Vulgatibacter sp.: one gene and its partner. The protein of the gene in region 1 interacts with the protein of each later gene in a pairwise test. Links are inferred from orthologs where the notes say so. Each region holds a gene or a part of one and is shown on either strand. Other genes may lie near its edges. The genes, in order: sfsA and ACESMR_RS12060.

Evidence for each region.
Region 2: the proteins of sfsA (region 1) and ACESMR_RS12060 interact in binary tests that used the Escherichia coli proteins (3 or more experiments, as listed by UniProt). The link is inferred for Vulgatibacter sp. from one-to-one orthologs.

Annotation. Positions count from the first base shown.
Region 1 is NZ_JAWLCN010000003.1:49,243-52,537, forward strand. Bases 279-3,269 are described here. They hold sfsA (DNA/RNA nuclease SfsA), read left to right. Parts: upstream 279-1,342; coding sequence 1,343-2,197; downstream 2,198-3,269. Other genes in these bases: ACESMR_RS07685 (YqaA family protein), read left to right, coding at 279-739; ACESMR_RS07690 (HAD family hydrolase), read left to right, coding at 783-1,460; ACESMR_RS07700 (NUDIX hydrolase), read left to right, coding at 2,226-2,804; ACESMR_RS07705 (response regulator), read right to left, coding at 2,801-3,178. Outside these bases: ACESMR_RS07680 (hypothetical protein), read left to right, coding at 1-218; more of ACESMR_RS07685, read left to right, coding at 266-278. UniProt on the Escherichia coli protein: Binds to DNA non-specifically. Could be a regulatory factor involved in maltose metabolism.
Region 2 is NZ_JAWLCN010000004.1:210,729-214,016, reverse strand. Bases 57-3,040 are described here. They hold ACESMR_RS12060 (glutamate-5-semialdehyde dehydrogenase), read left to right. Parts: upstream 57-906; coding sequence 907-2,175; downstream 2,176-3,040. Other genes in these bases: rlmH (23S rRNA (pseudouridine(1915)-N(3))-methyltransferase RlmH), read left to right, coding at 2,992-3,040; rsfS (ribosome silencing factor), read left to right, coding at 2,300-2,995; ACESMR_RS12065 (ATP-binding protein), read right to left, coding at 57-795. Outside these bases: more of ACESMR_RS12065, read right to left, coding at 1-56; more of rlmH, read left to right, coding at 3,041-3,288. UniProt on the Escherichia coli protein: Catalyzes the NADPH-dependent reduction of L-glutamate 5-phosphate into L-glutamate 5-semialdehyde and phosphate. The product spontaneously undergoes cyclization to form 1-pyrroline-5-carboxylate.

The DNA of each region.
Region 1 (3,295 bases):
CTGCAGCGGACGGCGGTTTCGCATCGCCGCCCGAGCCCGCCGCGGCGCAAGCCGGCAAGATCCTGCCCGGCCTCACCGGCCGCCGCCGCCGCGCCGGCGATCCGCCGCCCCGCTGCGGCAGGGCCGGCTGCAACAAGCCCTCGCGCACCCGCGGCTATTGCCAGACCCACTACGTGCAGTGGCTCAAGGCCGGCGACGGCCGCCGCCAGGCGGGCTGAAGTCGCCAAAGCGGGAAGGTGCCGCGCCCGTCCGCCGTTGGAGCGCCGTGGATCCCGTCCTGCTGGCAACCTGGGGGCTGCCCGGCCTCTTCCTCGCCGCCTTCCTCTCCGGCTCGGTGGTCCCGCTGCCGTCGGAGGCGGTGCTCGTGGCCCTGCTCGGCGGCGGCCTGGCCCCGCTGCCCCTGGTCACCGTCGCCACCGCCGGCAACCTGCTCGGCGCCGCCACCCTCTTCTGGATCGGCACCGCCCTCTCGCGTGGCGCGGGAGGCGCCCTCGGCCGCGCGTTGCAGCGCAGGATCCAGCGCGATCCGCAGGCCTTCGAGCGCGCGCAGGCGCGCCTGCGACGCTTCGGCGCGCCGCTCCTTCTCCTCACCTGGGTTCCGATCGTCGGCGACCTCTTCGTGATCGCCGCGGGCTTCGTCGGCGTGCGCCTGCTCCCGTTCGTGATCTTCACCGGCGTGGGCAAGGCAGCCCGCTTCGCGCTGGTGGCGAGCGCGACGGCTGCAGCGCTCGGCGCGTGATCGGGCAGGCCCGAATCCGTATGCTGCGCCGGTGCTGCGCGCGGTGATCTTCGATCTGCACGGGACCCTCCTCGACGACGAGGCGCTGCGGCTGCGCCTGCTCCAGGAGCGCTGCGCCGCGCACGACGTCCCCTTCGACGAGGCGAGCTACCCGGCCCGCTTCGCCGGTCTCGACGATCGCACCACCTTCCGCCTCCTCTGGTCGGAGGCGCAGCGGCCCCTCCCGCCGGACGAGCTCCGCCGCCTGCTCGCCGAGAAGAGCCGCGGCTACGCGGCGGCGCTCGCCGAGGAGGTGCCGCTCTTTCCCGGCGCCCGCTCGCTCTTCGAGGAGGCGAGCCGGCGCCTGCCCGTCGGCGTGGTGGCGGGCTCGCTCCGCGCCGACGCGCAGGCGGCCCTCAAGGGCGCGGGCTTCTTCCGCCGCTGCAGCGCGCTCGTCACCGCCGATGAGCTCTCCCGGCCCACCCCCTCCCCCGAGGGCTACGCGGCCTGCATCGCCGCGCTGGACGAAGTGGCACGGCGCTACGGCGGGGAAGTGATCACGCCCCGGAGCGTTCTCGTCTTCGAGGACACCGAGGCGGGGATCCACGCGGCGCAGCGCGCGGGTTGCAAGGTCGCCGCCGTGGCCCACACCCAGCGACTCGATCGCCTCGCTGCAGCGGAGAGCCACGCCGCCCGGCTGATCGACCTCGATCTCGCGGGCCTCGAGAAGGAGCTGTTCTGAAGGGCCTCTTCGTTCCCCACCGGATCGCCGGCTCGCTGCAGCGGGGCAGGCTCGTCGAACGACCCAACCGCTTCCTCGGCGTCGTCGCGCTGGAGAGCGGCGCCGTCGTCGAGGCGCACATCGCGGACCGCGGCAGGCTCGAGGAGATCCTCTTCCCCGGCGCCGAGGTCTACGTGGTGCCTGCCGCAGGCCCCACCCGCCGCACCGCCTTCACCCTGGTCTGCGCCCGCTGCCCGCCGCTGGGCGACGCGCCCCTCGGACCGCTGGGCTGCCTCGATCCCGCTGGCGCCAATCGACTCGTGCGGACGCTCCTCGAGGCCAAGGCGATCGAGGGATTGCCCGCCTTCGGCGCGGTGCGTCCGGAGGTGAAGGTCGGCGCCTCGCGCTTCGATTTCGCCCTCGCCCTCGACGACGGCAGGCGCCTGCTGCTCGAGGTGAAGAGCGTCGCGGTGGCGCGGGGCAGGGCCGCGCTCTTTCCCGATGCCCCCTCCGAGCGCGCGGCCCGCCACTGCCGCGAATTGGCGGCGCACGTCCGTGCCGGCGAGCCGGCGGCGATCGTGCTGGTGGCGCAGCGGGCGGACGTGGAGGAGATCCGGCCCCACCCCGTCGATCCCGGCTTCGCTCTGGCGCTGGCGGAGGCCCAGGGCGCAGGGGTGCTCCTCCGCGGCGTCGCCTTCGACGTGGGGCTGGAGGGGTTCCGTTTCGCGGGCATGCGGCCGGTGGTCGTCGACGCGTAGAATGGACGCTCCCGTGTGGAGGCGTCGGATGCCCGAGAAGTGGAAGACGGTCGGATCGCAGGTGCTGCAGGACGCGGGGATCTTCCGGCTCCGCGAGGATCGCTCGGTCTCGCCGCGCACCGGAAAGACCTGGCCCTTCTTCGTCCTCGAACTGCCGGATTGGGTCAACGTGATCGCCCTCACCGAGGACGCCGAGGTGATCTTCATCCGGCAGTACCGCCACGGCAGCGGCGACGTCACCCTCGAGATCCCCGGCGGCATCGTCGACCCGGGCGAGAGCCCGCTGGCTGCAGCGGCCCGCGAGCTCCGCGAGGAGACGGGCTACGTGGCGAAGCGCTGGCTCGACCTCGGATCGATCGAGCCCAACCCGGCCTTCCAGACCAACCGCTGCCACACCTTCCTCGCGCAGCGCGCCACGAAGGCCGGGAGCCAGCAGCTCGACGAGCGCGAGGTGATCGCGATCGAGACGATTCCGCTGGAGCAGGTGGGTAGCCTCCTCGCCGAGGGGAGCATCCGCCATGCGCTGGTGGGGATCGCCTTCCAGAAGCTCGATCTGCTCCAGCGCGGGCTCCTCCCCACCAGGCCCGTGGAGCCCGGAGCGGCTTAGATCGCGTTGTTCAGGGAAAGGCCGTGGGAGCGCTCCACCGCTGCGAGGAGCTGCTCCGGCACCCAGGGCTTGCGGACGTAGCCGTCGAGATGGGCCACCTCCGATCCCGCGAATTGGCGGCTGGTGACGAGCACGATCGCCGCCCCGAGCAAGGCCGGCTCGTGGCGGAGCGCCTCCACCGCGTCGAGGCCCACCACCACCGGCAGGTGGTGATCGAGCAACACGACCTGTGGCCGATGCGCCCGGGCCAGCTCGAGGGCCTGGCCGACATCGACCGCGCTGAAGACCTGGTAGCCAGCGCTCCCCAGCACCGCAGTGGCGAGGACGAGCGCGTCGAGATCGTCGTCGATCACCAGGACGGTTGGTTTGTCCATGCATGCCTCCGCCCGTACCAACAGCGGAAAGGTGCTCATATTTCGCCTGGTTGCGCACACGCAAGGCTCCCTCGTGCAGCTTGCGGGCAGCGCCCCGCCCCCCAGCCGGCAGCACGG
Region 2 (3,288 bases), on another replicon or contig:
CAGCACGTCGACCACGCAGCTGTCGGCGAAGCGGGGGAGGGTGAGGCTCGAGACCGCCTGCAGCGTCGTCTCGAAATCGAGGGAGGAGCCGAGGATCTCGCCAGCCTCCGCGAGGAAGCGCGCGCCCCAATCCGCCCGCTCCTGCTCGGTGCGATCGGTGACGTAGAGCGCCAGCCCCTGCTGCGAGGGGTGGGCGCGGATCTCGAGGCGCCTGCCCTCTGCGCCCTCCACCCGCAGGGTGCAGGTGGCGTCGCTGCGCAGCGCCGCAGCCAGCGAGGGGATCGCGGCGGAGCCGAGCACCGCGGCGGCATCGGCGCCGAGGAGGCTCTCGGCGCCATGGCCGAAGAGCCGCTCCGCCTCGCCGTTGACGAAGCTGAAGCGGAGATCGCGGTCGAGGCCGGCGAAGCCGTCGGTGATGCTGGCGAAGACCGCGGCGAGGCGGGCGGCGCTCTCCTCCGCTGCGGTCCTGGCGCTGCTGGCGCTGCTGGCGAGCTGCGCCACGGCGAAGCCGGTCAGCGAGAAGAGGACCGCGATGAGGGCACCTTCCGGCTGATCGAGCTCGACGCCGTAGCGTGGGGTGAGGTGGAGGAAATGGGTGCCGGTGCCGGTGAGGAGCACGGTGAGGAGCCCGGGCCCGCGACCGGCGAAGAGGCTGATCACCACCACCGCCAGCGTCACCAGGAGGAAGGGGGCCCGGGCGAGGACGGGCCAGGCCACCGTCTGCAGCCCCAGGATCAGGGCGGACGTAGCCACGGCGAGGGCGTAGCGGGTCACCGGCAGGCGGAGCAGCTTCATCGAAGGGGCGCTCGAGCGAGAGGGGTCCCCGATGGTCGCACGGAAACGGTGAAGCCTTCCACTCGCAGCGAAATGCCGCCGCGCGCCCCTCAGCGCCCTTACGATACGGGGATGGATCGCGCCGAAATGCTCGCAGCCGAATTGACCGCCAGGGCCCGGGTCGCAGCCCGGCGCCTCGCCACCGCCCCCACCGGAAAGAAGGACGAGGCCCTTCTCGTCACCGCAGCGCTGCTGCGGCAGCGGCGGGAGGCGATCCTCGCCGCCAACCGCGAGGATCTCGAGGCGGGCAGGGCGGCGGGGCTCGGGCCGGCGCTCCTCGATCGCCTCGCCCTCGACCCGGCGCGGATCGAGGGGATGGCGCAGGCGGTGGAGGCGATCGCGCGCCTGCCCGATCCCGTCGGCGAGGTGGCCGCGGTGTGGCGCAGGCCCAACGGCCTGCGGGTGGAGCGGGTGCGGATCCCCCTCGGCGTGATCTTCGAGATCTACGAGGCCCGGCCCAACGTCACCATCGACGCTGCCGCCCTCTGCCTGAAGAGCGGCAACGCCTGCATCCTCCGTGGCGGGAAGGAGGCGCTGCGGAGCAACCTCGCCCTGGCGGAGATCCTCGTAGAAGCGCTCGCCACCGCGGAGCTCCTGCCGGACACGGTGCAGATCCTCGACCGGCCCGATCGCGAGCTGCTGCTGGCGCTGCTGCAGCGGAGCGGCGGGATCGACCTCGCCATTCCTCGCGGGGGCGAGGGGCTGATCCGCTTCGTCTCCGAGAACGCCCGGGTGCCGGTGATCCAGCACTACCGCGGGGTCTGCCATCTCTACCTCGACGAGAGCGCGCCGCTGGATCGCGCGGTGGCCCTGGCGGTGAACGGCAAGTCGCGTCCCGCCGCCTGCAACGCCACCGAGACCCTGCTGGTCCACGCCGGCGCCGCGGCGCGGCTGCTGCCCGAGGTGGGCAGGGCCCTCGCTGCAGCGGGGATCGAGCTCCGCGCCGACCCACGGGCCCTTGCGATCCTCGCCGCCGCCGGGATCGATGCCCGCGCCGCACTGGCCTCGGACTTCGGCAACGAATTCCTCGCTCCCATCCTCGCGGTGCGGGTGGTGGACGGCTTCGACCAGGCCCTCGAGCACATCGCCACCTGGGGCTCGCTCCACACCGAGGCGATCTGCACGTCGGACACCGACGCGGCGCTGCGCTTCCAGCAGGAGGTCGACGCCTCCTGCGTGGTCGTGAACGCCTCCACCCGCTTCAACGACGGCGGCGAGCTGGGGCTCGGCGCGGAGATCGGCATCTCCACCAGCAAGCTCCACGCCTTCGGTCCGATGGGGCTCGAGGCCCTCACCACCCTGCGCTTCGTGGTGGTGGGGCAGGGGCAGATTCGCCCCTGAGGGGAGCTGCAGCCACGGGCCGCAAGGGCCAAAGAGGCGATCCCCGCGGAGAACCCTGTGCTAAGTTCCCCGCGATCGGCGGCCCAGCCGTGCAAGAGACGAGGGCCGGCCACGAGGAGTTACCTTGGCTTCCCGCAAGACCGCAGCGACCGACAAGCCCGCCACCCGCACCACCGCGAAGAAGGCGGCAGGCTCGGCAACGACGAAGAAGGCCCCGGCCCGCAAGAGCACCGCCGCAGGCGGCGCCCGTGCCTCCGCCTCGCGCAGCAGCACCGCGAAGAAGGCGCCGGCGAAGAAGGTACCGGCCAGGGGCGCGAAGCCCGCGGCGAAGAAGCCCGCGGTGCGCAAGAGCGCCACGACCGCAGCCGTGAAGGCGAAGGCGGTCGCCGCGATCACCGGCAAGCCGTCGGCCCGCGCCTCGAAGAAGGTGCTCTCCACGCCGGCCCGGGCGCCGAAGAAGGAGGTCGCCCTCGAGCACGGCGCCTCCTTCGAGACCGCGAAGATCGCCGCCAACGCCGCCCTCGACAAGAAGGCGGAGAACGTCGTGATCCTGGACGTGCGCGGGCTCACCTCCTACGCCGACTACTTCGTGGTGGCGAGCGGCAGCTCCGACCGGCAGGTCACCGCCATCGCCGACTCCATCGAAGAGAAGATGAAGAAGAGCGGCCACCGCACCATCGGCGTCGAGGGCTACACCCGCGGCCACTGGGTGCTCCTCGACTTCGGCGACGTCGTGGCCCACGTCTTCTACGAGGAGGCCCGCGCCTTCTACGACATCGAGGGGCTCTGGGCAGACGCCCGCCGCATCCCGATGGAATGAAGGTTCGCGTCCTCGCCATCGGCACCGACAAATCGGGCCTCTTCGAGCCGGCGATCGCCGAGTACACGAAGCGAATCGGCAGATATGCCCAGCTCGAGCTGCTGGAGCTGCCTCCCTCGAAGAAGGGGGGCAGCGACGCGCTCCGGGCGAAGGAAGAGGAAGGCCAGTCCCTCCTCGGCAAGCTCAAGGGCACGGAGCTCGTGGTGGTCCTCGACGAGCGGGGCGAGGATCTGACCTCCGAGGCCTTCTCCAGGCAGGTGGTCCAGGAGGCGATGAACCGGGGACGGGATCTC